3 regions of the Kushneria phosphatilytica genome follow, and region 3 is predicted to be linked to each of the others. Evidence: predicted binding sites of a transcription regulator. Region 3 holds the regulator's gene; each other region holds the start of a gene.

Region 1 (7,549 bases), 1.2 Mb from region 3:
GGTGCGCCCAGGGTCAGGGTATCGCCCGGCGCCAGCTCGATCGGCCACCAGGTGCTGACGGCGTAAGCCGGGCCCGCTTCCGGGCGAATCGTCACGGAAAGTTCGGCGCCCGTGATCCCGATCAGTGCCGGGCGGTGACATCTGATTGTCACGCCGCCCTGGGCGATTTCGATGGCCGTCGCATTCGAGGGGTTACCGACCAATCGGTTGGCCGCGCGAAAGGCATCCCGATCCATGGCGCCGGAAGCCGAAACGCCCTGATGGGTCTGTCCGCTGCGCCCGAGGTCCTGGTACAGGCTCTGTAGCCCGGCGTTGACGACCTCGAGCATCGGCGGCTCGTCCCTCGCCGAGCCCTGTGGCGCAGTCACGGGCCTGGCCTGGCGCTTCGGACGCTCACTGGTCGGGCTGAACCGTACTCGCATGCCGGGCTGCAACAGGGCAGCCGGCTCGCGATTGATATCCCACATGTCCAGCGGTGTGACGCCGATCAGTTGCCAGCCACCGGGGCTGTCGGTGGGATAAATACCGCTGAAGGGCCCGGCCAGGCCTACCGCGCCGGCCGGAATACGCGTGCGAGGCGTGCTTCGACGCGGCACATCGAAGCCGGCACCGCCGGTGAGGTAGGCAAAGCCCGGAGCAAAACCACAGAAGGCAACCTGATACTCGGCTTCACAATGACGGCGGATCACCTCATCGGTGGTGAGTTCCAGCAGCCGCGCGACCTCATCGAGATCTTCACCGTCGTAACAGACAGGAATTTCCACCAGCTCACCGGACGCCCGCTGACTACCGGTCAGCGGACACCGGCGCAGCGCTGCAGCCAGCGTTCGAGCGCTGATCCGCCCCGGATCGAAATGCATAAGCAAAGTGCGCGCCGCCGGAATGATGGTGGTGACACCCTCGATCGGATGGGCCTTTAGATGTTCGAACAGGCCCAGCGTTTGCGACAGGTCGTCCAGCTCGACCAGCAGCGCACTCAGGCTAACGGGTAAAATGTTCATGAGAGCTCCTGAAAGTCGAGGCTCATGCAATACCGTCCACAAAGGCACGCAGTTCGATCCCTGCCGCGACCAATCGGCTGCGGACTGCCTGCGCCAGGGCCACGGCATCAGGGCTGTCCCCGTGCACACAGATCGAATCCGCCGCCACGGTGATGTCGATACCTTCGCGACTTTCAACCACACCCTCGCGGACCAGACGCAGCATCCGCTCGGCGACCACCTCGGCATCATGCAGCATGGCATCGGGCTCGCGACGGGAGACCAGGCTGCCATCGCTTTCATAGGCGCGATCGGCAAAAGCCTCGGCGGCCGTATTCAACCCCGCCTCTCTGGCCCAGCCGGTCAACGGCGTGCCTGCCAGCGTCATCAATACCAGTGAAGGATCCACGGCGAGCATCGCCTCGATCACGGCACGTGCCTGACGCTCATCGCGAGCGATGGTGTTGTAGAGGGCGCCATGAGGCTTGACGTAGCTCACCCGGGTGCCGGCGGCTCGCGCCAGTCCCTGAAGCGCACCGATCTGATAGATCACATCGGCGCGCAGATCCTCACTGGCAATATCCATGGCGCGACGGCCAAAGCCCACCAGATCGGGATACGCCACGTGAGCCCCGATCGCCACGCCATTGTCGGCGGCGGCCTTCAGCGTACGCAGGATGCCGGCGGGATCGCCGGCATGAAAACCGCAGGCCACATTGGCACTGGTGACAATGCTCAGCATGGTGTCGTCATCCCCCATGCGCCATTGGCCCAGGCTCTCTCCGAGATCGCTGTTGAGATCGATATGTGCCATGTATGAACTCTCCTGTCAGGCACTCGGCGTCAGAAAGGCGAAAATGGGGCCAATGGACTCAAAGCCCATGTACCAGGTCATGAGGCTGACGATGGCGCCCGCCACCAGCAGCCAGCGCGGATAGCGATAGCCCGCCATCAGATCCTGGCGCCGCCAGGCCACCCAGAGAAAGAGCGTCAGCCCCAGTGGCAGGATCAGTCCATTGAAGCCACCGGCGAACACCAGCAGTGCGGCAGGCGGCGTCCCGAGCAGCAAGAACACGATCAGCGACACCGCGATGAACACCACCGTGGCACGATTGCGCACGGTCTCCTCGATACCGGGGCGGAAGGCGCTCAGAAACGTCATGGAAGTATAGGCCGCACCAATGATGCTGGTGATGCCGGCAGCCCACAGAATCAGACCGAAGGCGCGCAGACCGAACTCGCCTGCCGCAACCTGGAAGGCCTGCGCTGCCGGATTGGCACTCTGGCTGGAGGTGTCGATCACCACCCCGCTGGCGACGACGCCGAGAATCGCGAGAAACAGCACATAGCGCATCACGCCGGTCACCAGAATGCCTCTCAGCGCGGCCTTCGAGACGGTGTCGACATGCTCCACGCCACCCGCACCCCGATCCAGAATACGGTGCGCCCCGGCATAGGTGATGTAGCCACCCACCGTGCCACCCACGATGGTGGTAATGGTGGCAAAGCTGATGTGATCGGGCATGACGGTCTGACGCAGCGCCTCGCCTACCGGCGGATGGGAGGCGAAGGCGACAAATACCGTCAGGACCAGCATCAAAAGACCCAGCACCATCACGATGCGATCAATGGCGACCCCGGCGCGGCGCGACAGGAAGATACCAATGGCTATCAGCCCGCTGAGCAAGCCACCCCACTGTGGGTCGAGCCCCACCAGAGCGTTGACCCCCAGTCCGGCACCGGCAATGTTGCCTACATTGAAGACCAGCCCACCGAAGATCACCAGTACCGCCAGCAGGTAGCCGCTGCCGGGTAGCGCCGCATTGGCTACTTCGGGTGCACGCATGCCGGTGACGGTCACAATCCGCCATATATTCAACTGCACCACGAAGTCGATCACGATCGAGGCTAGGATACCGAAGGCAAAGGCCGCCCCCATCAACGAGGTAAAGGTCGCCGTCTGGGTAATGAACCCCGGTCCGACCGCCGAGGTCGCCATCATGAAAACGGCGCCGATCAATGAGGCCTGCCTCGACTTTGCAAAGTTTTCTTCGGTGCTGGTCGCCATATCGGCTGGACTCCGAAATCGGGTGGATAGTGCTTCATCAAGGCAATTTGCATGCCAGAATGAACAAAGCCGCTGTTAATGCCGCCTCATTACAGCTTGATTGTTCAACAATAATTGCTGACTGACTGAATGTGCATTCGACTTGTGTTCAATAATGGCGCATGGCCTACCCTGTGCGACCCACGGGAGTGCACCACTCACCCTTGCTGCCGGTCGCAGAAATCGGGGAACATCCGGATCGAAGTTCATGACACGCGAAGGGAAGCCGCACCGAAATGACAAAGCCGAGCGCTGGAGAATCCGGCAGAACCCTGGGGGAAACCGTGACAAGCCGCGTGCGGCGCATGCTGGTAGAAGGGGAGCTGGTACCAGGACAGCGGCTATCGGAGGCCGGGCTGAGCGAGCAGCTGGGTGTTTCGCGCAACACCCTGCGAGAAGCGTTTCGCAGTCTGGCCCATGAGGGGCTGGTGACCCACCATCCCAATCGGGGCGTATTCGTCACCACGCCCAGCATGGCCTCCATCGTGGATATCTACCGGCTGCGACGCTTCATCGAGTGCCGCGCCCTGGCAGAAGCCTGGCCCGGGCACCCGGGCGTCCGAGCCATGCGGACTGCTGTCGAAAGCGGCCTGACCCATCGCGAGGCGCAGGACTGGAACGCTGTCGGCACCGCCAACATGACCTTCCATGCCGCCATTGTATCGCTGGCGGACAGCGAAAGACTCAATGTCTTCTTTCGCCGGCTGGCGGCAGAGTTACGCCTCGCCTTTGGCCTGATTGCTGATCCGGAAATGCTGCATGGGCCCTATGTGGCGATGAACCAGCGTGTGCTCGAAGCGCTTGAGGCCGAACAGGCCCAGGAAGCCTCGCAACTGCTCGAGCACTACCTGGTACAGTCGGAACGTATCGTGCTGGCGGCCTATACGCGCTATGAAGCGGGCGCCAACATCGCGTCAACGCCCGGAATGGACTGAGAAAAGCAAAGGCGCCGGCCCCGGGAAGCCGACTGCCGCGGAATCAGCGCTGCATCAGCGGACCGTTCATGCGCTCGAACCAGGCGTCGAGCTCTGCTCGGGAGGCGCGGCGGCGCTCTTCCGCCCCCCCGTAGCCGACTTCCACCTCACCCGCGGCGATCCGCTGCATCACCGAGTCGGCAAACGCATCGACCGGTTCACCATGGACGTGTACCCCCACGCCACCCAGGTCCGTATTGACCGCCGGGGGCGCAATCTCAATGACCTCGATGGGCGTGTGGGCCAGCTCACCGCGCAGGGAGAGGGAGAAGGAGTGCAGAGCGGCCTTGGTCGCCGAATAGACCGGCGCGAACAGACCCGGCACAAAGGCCAGCCCCGACGAGACATTGATAACAGCAGCGCGTGGCTGGGCCCGAAAATGGTCCAGTACCAGCGATGCCAGATGCACTGGCGCTTCGAAATTGATGGCGATCTCCTGCTGACGCTCCGACCAGGGCGCGTCATCCTCGGCAAAACGGTGGCGACGCTGCAGCCCGGCATTGTTGACCAGCACGTTGAAGTTCGGAAACTCCCGGGTGATCTGCTCGATCAGTGCCTCACGCCCCTGCTGATGCTCGACATCACCCACACGCACATGCAATGCCGGATGCTGCTGCTGTGCTTCACGCAGCCGGTCTTCGCGCCGCCCACAAATGATGACTTCACTGCCAGCGTCCAGAAAACGCTCGGCGATGGCCAGCCCAATGCCACTGCCACCCCCCGTCACCAGTACCGTGTTGCCTGAAAGATCCATACCTGCTCCATAGCCTGCCATTTCACCATAACGTCCAGGATAGCAAATACCCGGAAGCAGGCAGCAGGTCTTTCAGTCGTCGTTGCGCGGCTGTTGAACTTTCCCCGGCGGGTGCAGGTTTTCTCCCCAGCGCGGCATACCCTTGATGTCGATATCAAACAGATCCAGCGCCCGCGCCACGCTGTGATCAATCATCGTCTCCAGCGAGTCGGGCCGGGCGTAAAAGGCAGGGACCGGTGGAAACATGATCGCTCCCATTTCAGTCAGGGCGGTCATGGTGCGCAGATGCCCCAGATGCAGTGGCGTTTCACGCAACATCAGCACCAGCCGGCGACGCTCCTTGAGCACCACGTCAGCCGCCCGGGAGATCAGATTGGTCGTGGCGCCGCTGGCGATCTCGGACATGGTCTTCACCGAACAGGGCGCCACCAGCATCCCCAGGGTACGAAACGAGCCTGAGGAGAGCGAGGCGCCTATATCGCCCACCGGATGCACCTCATCGGCCAGCTCAAACAGCGCCTCACGGCTGATCCCGGTCTCGTAGCGCCGGGTCAGATCGGCGGATTTCGACAGGATCAGATGAGTTTCTACCTCCAGTGGCCGCAGCATCTCCAGCGCTCTGGCGCCATAGACGAAGCCACTGGCCCCGGTGATGGCAACAATCAACCGACGACGACTCATGGGCACGCTCCCTCCCCGACCAACCGAAGTGGCAACAGGCAAGGATCGTGGGATAGGCGCCTGCACTGTCTGAATGCATCTCTCATGGGCGTCGGGACCGTCCGATCGAAAGTGATCCTGCAGGATACACCCCTGGCAGGTGACTCGGGAGGGCCCAGTCCATTCTGTCGCTCACCGCTTGAGCCCGCTATGGTCACAGACATCAAACCATGGAGAAGCGCTGATGAAAGCCATTGCCACCGTGTCGCTGAGCGGCCGCCTGGTCGACAAGCTCGAGGCCATTGCCGCGGCCGGTTTTGATGGCGTCGAACTGTTCGAACCGGATGTGCGCGAAGCCGAGGAGTCACCGCAGACCATTGCTGAACTGGCAACTCGGCTGGGCCTGGCCATCGTGGCGCTACAGCCGTGGCCGGATGTGCTGGGAGCACCGGATTTTGATGCATTTGCCATGGCCCGTCTCGACGGCCAGCTTGAGCTGATGGCCGAGCTGGGTACTGATCGACTGCTGATGTGCACCAGTACACGGAAGGATGCGCTGACCGACTTCACGCGTAATCGCGACCAGCTTGCCGTCATTACCGAACGGGTGCACGCCGCGGATGCCCGGGTCGGACTGGAAGCGCTGAGCTGGGGCCATCTGCCGGCTTATCATCAGGTCTGGCCATTGATCGAGGCCATCGCTCATCCCGCACTGGGTATCGTCATCGACAGCTTTCACATTCTGGCCCGACAGGAACCGCTTGAGCTGCTGGCGACCCTGCCTGCCGATCGGATCACCCTGGTCCAGCTGGCCGATGCTCACCCCCGCGCAGGACGCACGCTGCTCGACTGGAGCCGACATGGACGCTGTTTCCCGGGCGAAGGAGAGCTGCTGAACAGGGCCTTTCTCTCGGCACTGGAGCAAACCGGCTACAAGGGCGCCTGGTCGCTGGAGATCTTCAATGATGCCCCCCGTCCGGCCGAGGACGTCGCCCTCGAGGGCTACCGCTCGCTGGAGACCCTTGTTCCCCGTCTCCAGGAGCGCTGACGTGCAGATGCGTGATCATGCTGCAGCGATGATGAGTTCGCCTTCGCGCGACAGGACATAGGGCTGGAGATCTTCAGCCAGCGCCAGGCACCCCGTATAACGGTCGCGCGCTTCACGCTCGAGCTCTGCCATCGAGTTCTGCGCCCGGCGATCCCGGCCATAGCGGGGGCTGAAGTGGGTTAGCAGCAGGTTGGGCACACCTTCGGCCTCGGCAAAGGCGGCAATACGCGCAGCACTGCAATGGCCATTGTCGGTGCCCAGGCGCTCGATGACCTCTTCGGTATAGGTTGCCTCGTGCACCAGCAGATCAGCGCCCTGACAGAGACCGGTCAGCCGCGCCGGCACATTGTTGTCTCCGGAGACCACCAGCCGGCGTGGCCGTCGCGCCATCAGTTGGTAATGCTCACCCTTCAGCTGACGACCCTGTGCGTCATATACCGTCTCGCCCTTCTGCAATCGACCCCACAAGGGGCCGCGGGGTACCCCATCAGCTTCCAGCCGAGCTGTATCGAGCGAGGCCTCGATGCCCCGTTCCTCGAACGCATAGCCATGGCACTCGATACCATGGGAGAGTGCCGCAGCGGTGATAGTAAATTCCGTTAGCACCAGCGATTCGGTCAGGGTCGCGGCGTCAATGAAATGCAGCGGGAAATCGAGATGCAATCCGGTAGTCTCACGCACCGCCGTCAGAAACGTCCACACGGCCTGCGGGCCGATCAGTGTCAGTGGCGTACGCCGACCAGCCATCGAAGCACTGGCCAGCAGCCCCGGCAGGCCATAGCAGTGATCGCCATGAACGTGGGTGATCAGCACGGCCTCCAGACGCGCCAGGCTCAGTGACATGCGCATCAGTTGGTGCTGAGTGCCCTCGCCGCAATCGATCAGATACCAGCGCCGACTGTGCTCAGGCTGCAGTGTCAGACCGCTGACATTACGCTGCCGGCTCGGCACGCCGGCGCAAGAGCCTGTAAAACGCAACCGCATGAGCAAGGCTCCGAACGAGTTTCAGGAGTGGCGGGAGGGTAA
Region 2 (7,549 bases), 1.5 Mb from region 3:
GCCTGCTGGATCAGCGCCATGGCCGAGGCGGCATCGACACCCAGTGCGCGCTCGCCGATCGATTCAACCAGTCGTTTCTGGTTATCACTCCAATCGGCTATCGCCATCACGTGACCGTTGGCAATCGCCTTCAGATTGCTGGCAATGCTCTGATCGTTATAACGGGCGGTCACCCACCAGGTCGCCGCACCGGTCATCACCAGCGACAGCACAATGATAGCGATACAGATCGCCAGAATACGGGCACGAAGAGAGTGCAGCATGAGAGCCTCGGACCGACAGACAACGGGGGTTTGATCCTGTTAACGACCGCAACCGAGGCAGCTTGAGGGCGTTCTGCCCTCTGCTCTCAAGGAATGAATCGGACGCGCCAGAGGCGGTGGGCCGGCTGCCGAACATGCACTTCATATCTGCGACCACCCGGCAAGCGCGCATATATCGGGATTACAGGGAGGCAGGCGGAATCCAGGCAATCATGTCGACTTCCACATCGGCGCCACCGGCCAGGCCGGTCACACCGATGCAGGTGCGGGTGGGCAGGGAATCACTGAAGTAGCTGCGGTAGATGGCATTGACCTCATCGAAGTGCCCCATATTGGTAATAAACACCCGCGCCTGCACCACATAATCGAAGTGAGTGCCCACTTCAGCCAGCACAATGGCGAGATTCTGCATCACTCGATGCGTCTGCTCGGTAAAGGTACCCAGCAGCATCTCGTTGGTCTCCGGTACGGTCGGCATCTGGCCGGTAATGAATACCAGGTCGTTGACCCGGCAGGCGTGGGAAAAGGGCGCAATCGGCTGTGGCGCGCCGGCACACATCATCTTCTGAATCATGAGGATTCCCGTGACAGAGCGCTGCCGTCAGGGGACGGCAGCGCAGTGGTATCGATCAGTGGCCCAGAATCTGGCTGAGAAATTCCTTCGTGCGCGGCGACTGCGGATTGTTGAAGAGCTCCTGCGGCGGTGCCGATTCCACGATCTGCCCCTCGTCCATGAAGATCACCCGGTCGGCGACCGTTTTGGCAAAGCCCATCTCATGGGTCACGCAGAGCATGGTCATGCCTTCGCGGGCCAGTTCGATCATGACATCGAGCACTTCCTTGATCATTTCGGGGTCGAGCGCCGAGGTCGGTTCGTCGAACAGCATCACCTGGGGATGCATGCACAGCGCCCGGGCAATCGCTACGCGCTGCTGCTGACCACCCGAGAGCTGACCGGGATACTTCTGCGCCTGGTTGGCGATGCGTACCCGCTCCAGGTACTCCATGGCGGTCTTCTCGGCTTCACGGCGCGGCTTCTTCTGCACCCAGATGGGCGACAGGCAGCAGTTCTCCAGCACGGTCAGATGGGGAAACAGATTGAAGTGCTGGAACACCATGCCGACGTTGCGCCGGATCTGCTCGATGCGTTTGATATCGTTGGTCATGTGGACGCCACCCACCGTAATGTCGCCCTGCTGATGGCGTTCCAGATGATTGATGCAGCGGATCAGCGTTGATTTGCCCGACCCCGATGGGCCGCAGATGACGATACGCTCGCCCTTTGCCACCTCGAGATCGATATCGCGCAGGACATGAAAGTCGCCGTACCACTTGTTGAGCCGGTTGATGGTGATCATCGATTGATCGGTGGCGGTTGCGCTGGCTTCACTCATCACAGCACTCCTGTTGTTATCAATGCGGCGGTAGCCATGCGAGCTGCCCGCCGCGGGTTCATCAGTGACCGGTATGCAGCCGCCGTTCGATGTACTGGCTGTAGCGCGACATCGAGAAGCAGAAGACCCAGTAGATCAGTGCCGCGAAGACATAGCCCTCGATGGCGAAACCCAGCCAGTCGGCATCGTTCAGTCCTGACTGGATCACCGCCAGCAGGTCGAAGAGGCCGATGATCAGCACCAGCGAGGTATCCTTGAACAGCGCGATGAAGGTGTTGACGATGCCGGGAATGACCAGCTTGAGCGCCTGGGGCAGGATGATCAGCCCCATCCGCTGCCAGTAGCTCAGCCCAAGCGCGGCACCGGCCTCCCCCTGGCCTCTCGGGATCGCCTGCAACCCGCTTCGCACGACCTCGGCCATGTAGGCGCTCCAGAACAGCATGATGCCGATCAGGGCGCGCAGCAGCTTGTCGAACTCGGCACCGGCAGGCGCGAACAGCGGCAGCATCACCGAGGCCATGAACAGCACAGTAATCAGTGGCACGCCCCGCCAGAACTCGATGAATACCACGCAGACGCCCCTGACCAGCGGCATCTTCGAGCGTCGGCCCAGCGCCAATAACACGCCAATCGGCAGCGAGCCGACGATGCCGACCGCGGCAATGGTCAGCGTCAGCATCAACCCGCCCCACTGGCGCGTAGGCACCGGCGTGAGTCCGAACATGCCGCCCAGCAGCAGAATCCAGGCCACGATGGGAAAACCGATCAGCGCAAACAGTCCCACAAAGCGCTTGAACGGCAGCCGCGGGATCGCCAGCCAGGCCACCAGCAATGCAAACAGCGCAAACACGATATCGACCCGCCAGCGCATCGCCTCCGGATAGAAGCCATAGACGATCTGGTTGAGTCGCACCGAAATGAAGACCCAGCAGGCACCATCACCGGTGCAGGCCTGACGCGTGCTCCCGACCCAGTCGGCCTCTATCAGCGCCCAGTCAATGACCGGCCACAGCAACCGCACCAGCAGCACCAGCACTACGAGGGTCACCACCGAGTTGATCGGTCCGGAGAAGAGGTTGATGCGTAGCCAGCCGATGACGCCATGGCGCTGATCGGGTGCCGGACGCGCAGCAATCATGTCCCGTGAAGAACTCATCTCAGCGCTCCCTGATCGCGACACGCGCGTTGTAGATGTTCATCAACAGCGAAATCAGCAGACTGATGACCAGATAGACCGCCATGGTCATGGCGATGATCTCGATCGACTGACCGGTCTGGTTGAGCGTGGTACCGGCAAAGACCGCTACCAGATCGGGGTAGCCAATGGCCGTAGCCAGCGAGGAGTTCTTGATCAGGTTGAGATACTGACTGGTCATCTGCGGAATAATCACCCGCATCGCCTGAGGCAACACGATCTTGCGCAGGGTCAGCCCCCCCGGCAGCGACAGTGAGCGGGCCGCTTCCGTCTGCCCGCCCGGTACCGACTGAATGCCCGAGCGGACGATCTCGGCAATGAACGACGCGGTGTAAATCGACAGGGCCAGCCACAGCGCCAGCAACTCCGGTACTACATTCATCCCACCGCGGAAGTTGAAACCGCCCAGTTCGGGCATGGACCAGCTCAGCGGGCGACCAGCCAGGAAGTAGACCACGATCGGCAGACCAATGATCAGCACCATCCCGATCCTGCCACTCGGGAGTGCCTTGCCGGTGGCGGCCTGGCGACGCCGACCGTAAACAACCAGCCCCACGGTGGCGACAATCGCCGCCAGCAGCGCGCCCCACACGGCGACAAAAGCAGGCTGAGTGTCGGGGGCCGGCATGATCAGTCCACGCACGTTGAAAAAGAAGGCATCGAACAGGGAGATACTCTGGCGGGGTGAGGGCAGTGAACGCAGTACCGCGAAGTACCAGAAGAGGATCTGCAACAGCAGCGGAATATTGCGGAAGATTTCGACATAACAGGCGGCCAGCCTTGCCAGCAGCCAGTTCGGTGACAGTCGGGCAATGCCGACCAGAAAGCCGATAATGGTCGCCGCCACAATACCGAGCGCCGATACCAGCAGGGTATTGAGCAAGCCGACCACAAAGGTGCGGCCATAGGTGCTGTCACTGGTGTATTGAATCAGTGTCTGCGAAATGGGAAATCCCGCGCGCCTGTCCAGGAAATCGAAGCCGGTATTGATGCCGCGGGCATCAAGATTGATCAGGGTGTTATGAATCAGCAGTCCGATCACCACCACCAGCGCGATCAGCAGGATCACCTGGGTGGCCAGTGCCCGTACGGCCGGGTTACGCCACAGCGGTCCGTGACCGCGGCGGGGAATGGACGTGGAAGGACGCAGCATTGACGGTTCTCCGCCTGGATCGATCCGGCAACCTGTCGGACTTGGCCCGACAGGTCACGAAGCTTGCGACTCGAAACGCCGCATTGGCGATGCGGCGCCAGCAAGTCGATCGTTCAGACGCGCTCAGCGCACTGGCGGGGCATACATGACGCCGCCCTGGTTCCACAGTGCATTGATACCGCGGTCGATCTTGAGCGGAGATTGGGCACCAACGGTTTTGGCGTAGACTTCACCGTAGTTGCCGACCTTCTTGACGATGTTGTAGGCCCAGTCATTGGTCAGGCCCATCTGCTGACCGAAGTTGCCATCCTTGCCGAGCAGGCGCGCCACGTTGGGGTTGGGCGGGTTGTCACGCATCTGATCGACGTTCTGGCTGGTCACGCCCAGTTCCTCGGCGTTGACCATGGCGAACAGGGTCCATTTGACGATATCGAACCACTGGTCATCGCCCTGGCGCACCACCGGACCCAGCGGTTCCTTGGAGATTCGCTCGGGCAGGATCTTGACGCTGTCGGGATCGGAAAGCTGCAGGCGCAGCGCTGCCAGCTGCGAGGAGTCCGAGGTCAATACATCACAGCGCCCGCTATCAAAGCCGGCCGCAGTCTGATTCATCTCATCGAAGCTGACCGCCTGATACTGCATGTTGTTGGCGCGGAAGTAATCCGCCAGATTGAGCTCGGTGGTGGTACCGGAATTCACACAAACCGAAGCACCATCCAGCTCCTTGGCACTGTTGATGCCGAGATCCTTGCGGATCATGAAGCCCTGGCCGTCATAGAAATTCACGCCGGTGAAGTTCAGCCCCATGGAGTTGTCACGCGAGGCGGTCCAGGTAGTGTTACGCGAAAGCATATCGACCTCGCCGGACTGCACCGCGGTAAAACGCTCCTTGGCCGTCAACGGCGAAAAGGCCACCTTACCGGGATCGTCGAGCACGGCGGCGGCCACGGCGCGACATGTTTCGACATCGATGCCCTGCCATTTGCCGTTGGCATCGGGGTTGGAGAAACCGGGGAGGCCATCACTGACCCCGCAGCGCAGTTGCCCACGGCTCTTGACGTCATCCAGGGTAGCTGCCTGGGCGGCGTGCGTCAGGGTGAAGGCAAGCGTGGTGCCAGCGGCCAGCGCCATCAAGGCGGACTTGTAAGTTCCCATGGAAAATTTCCCTGATTGTTCATGTTTGTGGAGGTTCGGGAAAAGCATGTCGCCTGCTCACTGCGACGACTTATCATGATCGAGCAGCAGCATGCCCTGCCACTGGTCGAAAGTTGCAAGGAGTGTTCCAGAAAGGCTCATGACTATAAAAAGCCTTTTTGCTCAATTATTTAATAACTTTTAACAGCCAGGAAAATGCTGCTTTGGGCATGAATCTGCACTGTTAAAGCGCATGAGGACGTGCGGCGATACGCTGGCGCACCAGTTCGGCGCAAAGCGTAACGGCATGTAAAAGGCCGAGCGGAAATCATCTTTGGAGAGTGAAAGATGACCCGGCAATCACCGGGTCAGAGAGGATCAATCAGCGAGCAAACGGGTCATGAAAGGAGGGAGGGTCAGTGCAGCAAAGTGCTGGGCCTCGCTGTAATACTCGGTCGCGAAGGCGCGGTCACGCGCGGCGGCTTCGCGGAAGCGATCGGCCGGGCAGTGTTTGCCGGCCAGGGTTACACTCCACCAACCGGAGGGATAAGTCGGCTGCGGAAAGACCAGAGTCGCCACACTGTCGAATCCGGCCTGCGTCATGGCGGTGCGCAGATCGCGAATGATCGAGCCGCTGTGATAGAGCGGCGATTCACTCTGCTGCACCATTACGCCGCCTTCACGCAGCAGGCGCTGACAGCGCGCCAGGAAATCCTGCTGAAAAAGCCCTTCCGCGGGCCCCACCGGGTCCGTGGAATCGATGATCAGGACATCGACACTGCCTTCCGGACAATCATCGACCCACTGGACACCATCAGCAAACAGCAACTCGGCGCGCGGATCATGATTGGATTCGGTCAATTGGGGAAAGAAGCGTTCGGCCGCACGGGTCACGGCTTCGTCGATATCGATCTGGGTGACCTTTTCGACCCCGGGATGGCGCAGTACCTCACGTAGCGTACCGCAATCACCGCCGCCGATGATCACGACCCGCTTCGGATCGGCATGCGTGAACAGCGCCGGATGAGCGATCATCTCGTGATAGAGGAAATTATCCCGATCAGTAAGCATCACGCAGCCATCGAGCACCATCAGATTGCCGTAGGTCTCGGTTGCGTAGACTTCGAGATGCTGCCAGGGCGTGACTTCATCGTGCAGTTTTTCATGCACCTTCAGACCGATGGCACTGCCCTCACGATCGAATCGCTCGATGAACCAGCCATCAAGGGGCTGTTCACTCATCTCACTCTCTCCTGCCGGTCGCTACCGGTCACTACTGCTGGCGATAACGGGCCGGATGACCCGCCGGGGCGGGCAACATAGCCTGCCAGCGACAGGATGAAAAGCACCCCGTTCAGACGCATGCTGCCAGGGCCTCGGGCAGGTCGATAGCCCGGCACTGTGCCGGGCTCAGCCCGGCCAGCAGCCGTGCCTGTACGGCCTCATCCAGCCCCGGGTCACGCGCCAGTCGATGACGATAGCGTCCGATCAGGGTATAGCAGCCATCACGCAGCCCCTGGGGCAACCAGCGCAGGTATGCCAGCAGCTGCAGCGGCGACTTCAGCACCTGCGCCGTGCGCCACAGCGCTTCGCTGTCACGATGCAGTCGCCCCGCCCGGATCAGCCAGACACTGTCGAGCGCATCGGCGTTCTCGCCGAAATGTTCCCCGAGCCGATGCCCCAGCGTGGATTGCAGCGTCACCAGCGCGGTGATGGGAGCGCGCTCATGACGCAATAGCCAGGCCACCGACCGGCGACAGAGCGGGCAGCCGCCATCGAATACGATCAGCTGTGTGAAGAGGGGCTCAGCCTTGCGCCCCGCCTTGTGACCGCGAAGAGGCGGCGTTTCATTCATGCCACTGCGGACTCAGCTCATGCAGAGCCTCGATGAAGGCCGTCACGTTTTCCGGTGGGGTGAACTGGGAGATGCCATGACCGAGGTTGAAGACATGGCCGGAACCGGCGCCAAAGCTCTCCAGAATACGAGCCACCTCGGCACGGATGGTGGCCGGGGCGCCGAACAGCGCACTGGGATCGAGATTGCCCTGCAGCGCTACCTGATTACCGATGCGTGCCCGGGCGTCACCAAGCTCGGTGGTCCAGTCCAGCCCGACGCCATCGCAGCCGGTCGCAGCGATCTGCTCAAGCCACTGCCCGCCATTCTTGGTGAACAGGATAACCGGTACACGGCGGCCTTCATGCTCGCGGATCAGGCCATCAACGATGCGCTGCATGTACGCCAGCGAGAAGTCGCGATAGGCCGGCGTGGTAAGCGCGCCGCCCCAGGTATCGAAGATCTGTACCGCCTGGGCCCCGGCGCGAATCTGGGCATTGAGATAATCGGTCACCGCATCGGCCAGCACTGATAGCAGACGATGCAGCGCCTCGGGATCGCTGTAGAGCAGCCCCT
Region 3 (7,549 bases):
GATCGCCATGACCGGCCGCCCGGAGTCCACGCTGGCAAGTCATGCCGACGCACACCTCGACAACGGTGTTACCCAGGAAGCGTGCCCCCTCAACCTGGCGCCTACGTCTTCGACCACGGCAGCAATGGCGCTGGGGGATGCGCTGGCCATTGCGCTGCTGGAAGCACGCGGGTTCAGCGCCGAGGATTTTGCCCTTTCACATCCCGGAGGCGCATTGGGACGCCGTCTTCTGCTTCGGGTCGAGGATCTGATGCATACTGGCGATCGACTGCCCCGGGTAGCGTTGGGAAGCCCACTGCGTGACGCACTGCTGGAGATCACCCGCAAGGGGCTTGGCTTTACCTGCGTACTGGACCAGGACGGCCGGCTTGCCGGTATCTATACCGATGGCGATCTACGTCGTACGCTGGACAACCACAGCGATCTCGGCCACCTGCTCATTGATGATGTCATGACCCGCGGCGGCCAGACCATTGCTCGCGAACTGCTTGCTGCCGAAGCAGTCCGGATCATGGAAGATCACCGTATTACTGCACTGGCGGTGGTCGATGATCAGCAGCGCCCTGTTGGCGCACTGCATATGCACGACCTGCTGACCAGTGGCGTAGTCTGAGCGCCTGTTTCCCACTTTCCCGGAGCCCTGTCGATGTCCCGAACCGAATATAATCCCAGCCCTGAAGTGCTTGAACGCGCCGCTCGGGTACGTCTGCTGGCGCTTGATGTCGACGGTGTCATGACCGATGGCGGACTCAACTACACGGGTGATCCGCATGAGCACAAGCGCTTTCATGTACGCGATGGGCTGGGGCTCAAGCTGTTGCAACGCAGCAATATTGAAATCGCCATTATTACCGGCCGGAACTCATCAGCGGTAACCACCCGTGCCGAAGAACTGGGTATCGAGCATGTCTACCAGGGGTGTGAAGATAAATGGCAAGCGCTGAGCGAACTCCTTACCAGGCTTCGGCTGGAGGCCGATCAGGCGGCTTACTGTGGTGATGATCTGGTCGATCTGGCGGCCATCCGGCAGGCCGGGCTGGGCGTTACAGTCAACGATGCCCCCGGTGAAATTCGCCAGCATGCCGATTATGTCACTCTTACCCCCGGCGGCCACGGTGCAGTGCGAGAGATCTGTGAACTGATTCTGAAGGCTCGAGGTGAATGGGATGCCATCGTGGCCGAGTTCGCCTCCTGCTGATGAGTCCCTCCATTGCGCCTTTCGAGTGCGTTAGAATTCATCGCATCATTTCAGCGCGGCCTCATGATGCGGCCGCGCACGTTCACGACAGTGGCACGAGCACATGATAGCGACTCTCAAACGCCTAGCTCCACGATTCTGGCTGCTGCTGCTGCTGGTGGCGCTCGGTATCGGGCTGACCCTGATTGAACAGCGAGGGCGCCTGATGTCACCGACATTCAACGCTACCAGCGATGGCGAACAACCGGACTATTATCTGGAGAACGTGGAATACACCCGCTTCAACGCCCAGGGAGAGGCCGACCAAACGCTCTCATCACCACGGATTGCGCACACCCCTGATGATGATGTTACCCGCGCCCGCAGTCCGAATGTCATGCTGCTTGATAGCAGCGGACGTCACTGGCATGCCACCGGTAAGCAGGCCAGACTGAGTGGCACTGATGACACGCTGGTTCTGACGGGTGATGCGCGTTTGTTCGAACCCGATCGCCAGTGGCGTCTGGAAACCGATACGCTGCATTATGATCGCAATGACCGCCATGCCTGGAGTAACAGCGAGTCGTATTTCCACCGGGGCAACCAGCGTACTCGTGGCAATCGTTTCGATGCCTGGCTTGATCGGAAGGAGCTGGTCATCGATGGCGATGTCCATGGTTACTTTCCGATGACCACTCAATCAGACACGCCGTAAGGGCGCCTGTCTTTCCTGACAAAACCGACAAGGAATCCGACATGAAGCGACGCCTGCTGCTCTGCTCTGCTGCCCTGACGGCCGGTCTGATCGCTGCCGCACCGGTAGCGGCACTGGAGGGCGATGCCGAGAAACCCATCCAGGTCTCGGCAGATCGGCTACAGCTCGACGACAAGGCCGGTACCGCCGTCTATACCGGCAATGTTCAGATGGAACAGGGGTCGATGGAACTCGACGCAGCTACGGTCACCATCCGACGAGGCAACAATGGCGGCGTTTCACAGGTCACCGCCAAAGGTGGCGGGGGCAAGCGCGCCTATATCGAACAGAAACCCAACCCCACCGACCCTCTGGTGCGTGGCTGGGGCGACACCCTGATCTACCACGCTGATAGCCGGCGGGTGGAAATGATCGGCGATGCCGAGTTGCATCAGGGTGATGACACCTTCAACGGCGGCTACGTCCAGTATCATCTCGACACCCGCCAGGTAGACGCTCGCGGACGACAGAATGCCGATCAATCCGAGGGTAGCAGTGGCAAGAACGGTCGAGTACACATGACCCTGACGCCAAACACCGCCAGCAGCAACGACGGGGGAAGCAGCGGTCAATGAAGACGCTGAACGTTACGCATCTCGCCAAGAGCTTCAAGGGTCGGCGTGTGGTGCAGGACATCAGCCTGTCAATCCGACAGGGTGAAGTCGTCGGGCTGCTAGGGCCCAATGGCGCCGGCAAGACTACTTCCTTCTACATGATCGTGGGACTGATTCGCGCCGATGCCGGCCATGTCTCGATTGATGAGCTTGATCTCAGTCGCGAACCGATGCATCGACGTGCCCGCTCGGGTATTGGTTATCTTCCGCAGGAGGCCTCGATCTTTCGCAAGATGACGGTCGCCAACAATATCCGGGCGATACTGGAAACTCGCAAGGATCTTGATCGCGCCGGCCGCCAGCGACGCCTTGATCAGTTGCTGGAGGAATTCAGCATCACCCACATTCGCGATAACGTCGGCATGAGCCTTTCCGGCGGAGAGCGCCGACGTGTTGAAATCGCTCGGGCACTGGCCACGGAACCGGCTTTTATCCTTCTGGATGAACCCTTCGCAGGGGTTGATCCCATCTCGGTGGGAGAAATCAAGGGCATCATCCGGCAGTTGCGCACGCGCAATATCGGTGTATTGATCACCGACCACAACGTGCGTGAAACACTGGATATCTGTGACAACGCCTATATCGTCGGTGATGGCAAGATCATCGCCGAAGGCGATGCCAGCGCCATTCTCGCCAATCAACATGTGCGTGATGTCTATCTGGGGCACGAATTCCGACTCTGATCACTGCCAGGCGTGGCATGGAATTTGCTTCAAAAACCCCTTGTGGCTCTTGCATGGCATGAAGGGGCTCGATAGCGTGTCGTCAATGTACCAGTGACGAGCCCGCCATCATGTCCATGATGAAACCCTCCATGCAGCTTCGAATCGGCGCCCAGCTGAACATGACGCCGCAGTTGCAGCAGGCCATTGCCCTGTTGCAGCTGTCGACGCTCGATCTGCGTCAGGAGATTCAGCAGGCGCTGGAAAGCAATCCCCTGCTTGAGCTCGAGGAAGACTTCGACGAGCTGGAGCTCAGTGATCCCCGGGACGAGGAATGGGCGGAAGACATTCCCGATGAACTGGCGCTGGATAGTCAGTGGGAAGATATCTATCCCGACGCCGTCGGTAACGGCAGTGACCAGGCGCCCGATTTCGAACGCAACACAGCTGCCGAAACCCTGCAACAGCATCTTGGCGCGCAGTTGGCGCTGCTGACGCTCGACGAACGCGATCACCAGATGGCCGAAACCCTGATCGATGCACTCGATGACAGCGGCTATCTGAGCGTAACGCTGGACGAGCTCTGTCAGGGGCTGCGGGCCCAGGGTATGGCTGGACTGCGTGTCAGCGAACTTGAGCAGCTGCTGGTACGACTCCAGCAGTTCGAGCCCAGTGGGGTTTTTGCCCGCGATTTGCGCGAATGCCTGTTATTGCAGTTGGCACAGTTGCCTTCCGACACGCCTCATCTACCTCAGACAAGACGCCTGATTCGCCATTTCCTCGAAGCACTGGGACTGGATAACCGCAAGCTGCTACGACGCCGGCTGGGGGTAGACGATGAGACGCTCACCACCATCATTGCCACCATCCGCACCCTGGACCCTCGGCCGGGGCAACGTTTCGAAGGTGCCGAGCAGGGCTATATTGTTCCTGACCTGATTCTTCGTCGCAGCCCTCGTGACGGCTGGCAGCTCGAACTCAACCCCGATGCCCTGCCCCGCCTGCGTATTCAGCCCGACTATGCGGCGCTGATACGTCGTGCCGACAAGAGCGATGACAACAGCTTTCTCAAGCAACATCTACAGGAAGCCCGCTGGTTGATGAAAAGCCTGTCAAGCCGTAACGACACACTGCTCCGGGTAGGACGGGAAATCATGCTGCATCAGCAGGCATTTCTCGAGCACGGCGAAGAGGCCATGAAGCCCCTGGTTCTGGCCGATATCGCCAGCGCCGTCGAAATGCATGAATCCACCATTTCACGTGTTACCACGCGCAAGTATATTCACACCCCTCGTGGTGTCTTCGAACTCAAACACTTCTTCTCCAGTCATGTCGGACAGGAAGGAGAAGGCCATGCCAGTACGGCGATTCGAGCGCGGATCAAGAAGCTCATCAGCGACGAATCCCCCCGCAAGCCGCTTTCCGATGCACGCCTGGTATCGCTGCTGTCGGACAGCGGAATTACCGTCGCTAGACGAACCATCGCCAAATACCGTGAATCCATGGGTATTCCTTCGTCGAGTGAACGCAAGCGACTGGCATAAGCAGGGTAGGCACCCGAGCCAAAAGGTTTACAATCAACTTGTCACCTGTCGGAAAGGAGCGTGTCATGCAGGTCAATATTACCGGCCATCACATCGAACTGACCGATGCACTGCGAGACTATGTTCATCAGAAGCTGGCCAGGATAGAGCGACATCACGACAACATTACCAATGTGCAGGTCACTCTCTCGGTGGAAAAATCACGTCAGCAGGCTGCCTGTACCCTGCATGCTTCCGGCGCGGAGCTTCATGCCAACAGTGAACAGGATGATATGTATGCTGCCATCGATGCCCTGACCGACAAGCTGGACCGTCAGTTGGTCAAGCACAAGGAAAAGGTTCAGGCACGCGCCCAGGGCAACGGCAAGAACTGAACACCCTTGCAGAACCGGCAAGGCACAAGGAAGTCATGTCCCGGGCGGAACTTCGGGTCCGCCCGGGCATTCGAGGGAACACAAGGCCTGTTAACACTGACAAGACTCGCCGCACTGCTGCCTCCTGACCGTTCGAGCAGGCGCGAGAAGAGCCATTCGGTGAGCCACCATGACCCATGAACAATACCGCAGCAGTGGTTTTCGCAAGTCCCCGGAAAAAATACAGGCCAATGTGCAAAAGAACGTTGCATTACGCTCATGCGGCCTGTTACACCGCACATACCGCGCCGGCGTTTGCAGCCCCGTTGCCTGCGGCGCCAGGATTTCGCAAGCGTTGACAGGCTCCCGCACATCATGACGCTCGATCAGATCCTCCCGCCGGAACGCACCATGTTCGATGTGACCGGTGGCAGCAAGAAACGGGTGCTGGAATTCTTCAGCACCCTGATCGCCCAGAATACCCCCAGCATTGACGCCCAGGAGGTGTTCGGCCGGCTGATCAGCCGCGAGCGACTTGGCAGCACCGGCGTAGGTAATGGCGTCGCCATTCCCCATGCTCGCAACCCTCATTGCCGCCAGCCACTGGCCAGTTTCCTGAGTCTGGCCGATCCGATCGATTTCGATGCCATCGACGGGGAACCGGTCGATCTGATCTTCGTGCTGCTGGTGCCTGAAACTGCCGATGATACCCACCTGGCATTGCTGGCCCAGATTGCCGAGCTACTCAACTCGGACGAAACTCGCAAGGCACTACGCGCTGCCGAAAGCCAGCCAGCGCTTTATGAGACCCTGATCGGGGCCATCCGCCAGCAAAACGAGCGCAACTGATCATGCAACTGGTAATCATCAGTGGCCGATCCGGCTCCGGCAAATCGATCGCGCTGCAGGCGCTCGAGGATCTTGGCTTCTATGCCATCGATAATCTTCCAGCCATGTTGCTGGCACCGCTGATCGATGAACTCGAAGCTGGCAGCCCACACCGACGTCGGGTTGCGGTCAGCATTGACGCCCGCAACCTGCCGACCGCGCTGGAACAGTTCCCGGGCCTGCTGGAATCACTGACCGGACGCGGACTTGATTGCCAGGTGGTCTATCTCACTGCAGAACCCCGGGTTCTACTGGAACGCTACGCGGCAACACGCCGGCGTCATCCGCTGACACGCGAAAGCGACATGACGCTGGCAGAAGCCATTGAATCCGAGGAGCAGTTCCTCTCTCCGATCCGTCATACCGCCGATCTGGTTATCGACACCTCGAACCTGACCCTGCACGATCTGCGTAGCCGGATCAGTGAGCAGGTCGCTCGCGACAATTCCAGCCAGATGACGCTGACACTCGAGTCCTTCGGTTTCAAGCGTGGCGTTCCGCTGGATGCCGATCTGGTCTTTGATGCCCGCTGTCTGCCCAATCCCTACTGGGACCCACGCCTGCGCGGGTCCACGGGACAGGAACAGGCCGTTATCGATTTTCTCGAGCAATACCCCGATGTCGAGGATATGTTCATCGATATTCGACAATGGCTGGATCGCTGGTTGCCCGCCTATACCGCCAGTCGACGCAGTTATCTGACTGTTGCCATCGGCTGTACTGGCGGGCAGCATCGCTCGGTCTATCTGATCGAGCGGCTGGGTGCTTATCTGGCCGAACGGTTTCCTTCGGTACGTATCCGTCACCGCGAGCTGACAGTGCAGCGTACCCTTGGCAGGGCAAGTGATGGCTCGGCGTGAACTCACCCTGATCAATCGCCGCGGGCTCCATGCCCGGGCCGCCACCAGATTGGTACAGTGTTGTCAGCAGTTCGATGCCAGTGTCACCGTCTGGCATGGTGAGCGCCGGGCCGACGCCGCCAATATCATGGCTCTGATGATGCTGGCAGCGCCCTGTCATACCCTTTTGATTGTCGACACCGATGGCCCGGAAGCCGAAGCGGCGCTGGAAGCCATTACCCTGCTGATCGAGGCTCGCTTCGATGAAGACGGATAACGTTCGCCTCGGCTGATTCGGTTCCATGAGCTCACGCAGTTAGCGAACAGTGGTGCTAAACTGGCGTCCGTTCACGCCGGCTCGGGAATCCTCACGCATGAGCATGCAACCGGAAACACTCCAGCAACGTCTGGAACGCCTCAATGCGGCCCTGGAAGAAGGGGCGACCGGTCAGGTCAGACGCATGCTCAATCGCGGTCTGGCAGCGGTAGATGTCGCCCAGTTGCTGGAATCGACGCCACCACGGGAGCGCGAACAGCTCTGGGCAATGATCGAGCCTGAACTGCAGGGTGAGGTACTGCAGTATCTGGTCGATGATATCCAGACCGAATTCCTGGGCCGCATGAGCGTGGAACAACTGCTCTCCATCTCACGGCAGCTGGATACCGACGACAAGGCTGACCTGCTGCAACGCCTGCCCAATACCATGATCCAGCACGT

Evidence for each region. Region 3 encodes sigma-54, which starts transcription at its own class of promoters, with help from an activator protein. Its sites were predicted from a motif close to TGGCACNNNNNTTGCTNT; they were not measured.
Region 1: a site for sigma-54 is predicted at 3,088-3,105, ahead of FY550_RS15875 (NRAMP family divalent metal transporter). Genes of this name have one in related genera too.
Region 2: a site for sigma-54 is predicted at 5,273-5,290, ahead of FY550_RS00380 (amino acid ABC transporter substrate-binding protein). Genes of this name have one in related genera too.

The regions. Positions count from the first base shown of each region.
Region 1 is NZ_CP043420.1:3,413,118-3,420,666, forward strand. It holds gene FY550_RS15865 (5-oxoprolinase subunit B/C family protein) at 1-1,001, opposite strand, end outside; gene FY550_RS15870 (LamB/YcsF family protein) at 1,024-1,794, opposite strand; gene FY550_RS15875 (NRAMP family divalent metal transporter) at 1,810-3,048, opposite strand; gene FY550_RS15880 (GntR family transcriptional regulator) at 3,324-4,022, shown strand; gene FY550_RS15885 (SDR family oxidoreductase) at 4,066-4,815, opposite strand; gene FY550_RS15890 (UbiX family flavin prenyltransferase) at 4,888-5,496, opposite strand; gene FY550_RS15895 (sugar phosphate isomerase/epimerase family protein) at 5,720-6,523, shown strand; gene FY550_RS15900 (ribonuclease Z) at 6,539-7,507, opposite strand; gene FY550_RS15905 (DUF421 domain-containing protein) at 7,529-7,549, opposite strand, start outside.
Region 2 is NZ_CP043420.1:76,218-83,766, reverse strand. It holds gene FY550_RS00405 (methyl-accepting chemotaxis protein) at 1-263, opposite strand, end outside; gene FY550_RS00400 (RidA family protein) at 445-837, opposite strand; gene FY550_RS00395 (amino acid ABC transporter ATP-binding protein) at 893-1,657, opposite strand; gene FY550_RS00390 (amino acid ABC transporter permease) at 1,719-2,813, opposite strand; gene FY550_RS00385 (amino acid ABC transporter permease) at 2,815-4,005, opposite strand; gene FY550_RS00380 (amino acid ABC transporter substrate-binding protein) at 4,129-5,160, opposite strand; gene speE (polyamine aminopropyltransferase) at 5,518-6,381, opposite strand; gene FY550_RS00370 (thiol-disulfide oxidoreductase DCC family protein) at 6,494-6,994, opposite strand; gene hemE (uroporphyrinogen decarboxylase) at 6,987-7,549, opposite strand, start outside.
Region 3 is NZ_CP043420.1:2,181,548-2,189,096, forward strand. It holds gene FY550_RS10075 (KpsF/GutQ family sugar-phosphate isomerase) at 1-613, shown strand, start outside; gene FY550_RS10080 (KdsC family phosphatase) at 647-1,198, shown strand; gene lptC (LPS export ABC transporter periplasmic protein LptC) at 1,302-1,892, shown strand; gene lptA (lipopolysaccharide transport periplasmic protein LptA) at 1,934-2,506, shown strand; gene lptB (LPS export ABC transporter ATP-binding protein) at 2,503-3,228, shown strand; gene FY550_RS10100 (RNA polymerase factor sigma-54) at 3,360-4,751, shown strand; gene hpf (ribosome hibernation-promoting factor, HPF/YfiA family) at 4,817-5,125, shown strand; gene ptsN (PTS IIA-like nitrogen regulatory protein PtsN) at 5,480-5,953, shown strand; gene rapZ (RNase adapter RapZ) at 5,956-6,852, shown strand; gene FY550_RS10120 (HPr family phosphocarrier protein) at 6,839-7,108, shown strand; gene mgtE (magnesium transporter) at 7,206-7,549, shown strand, end outside.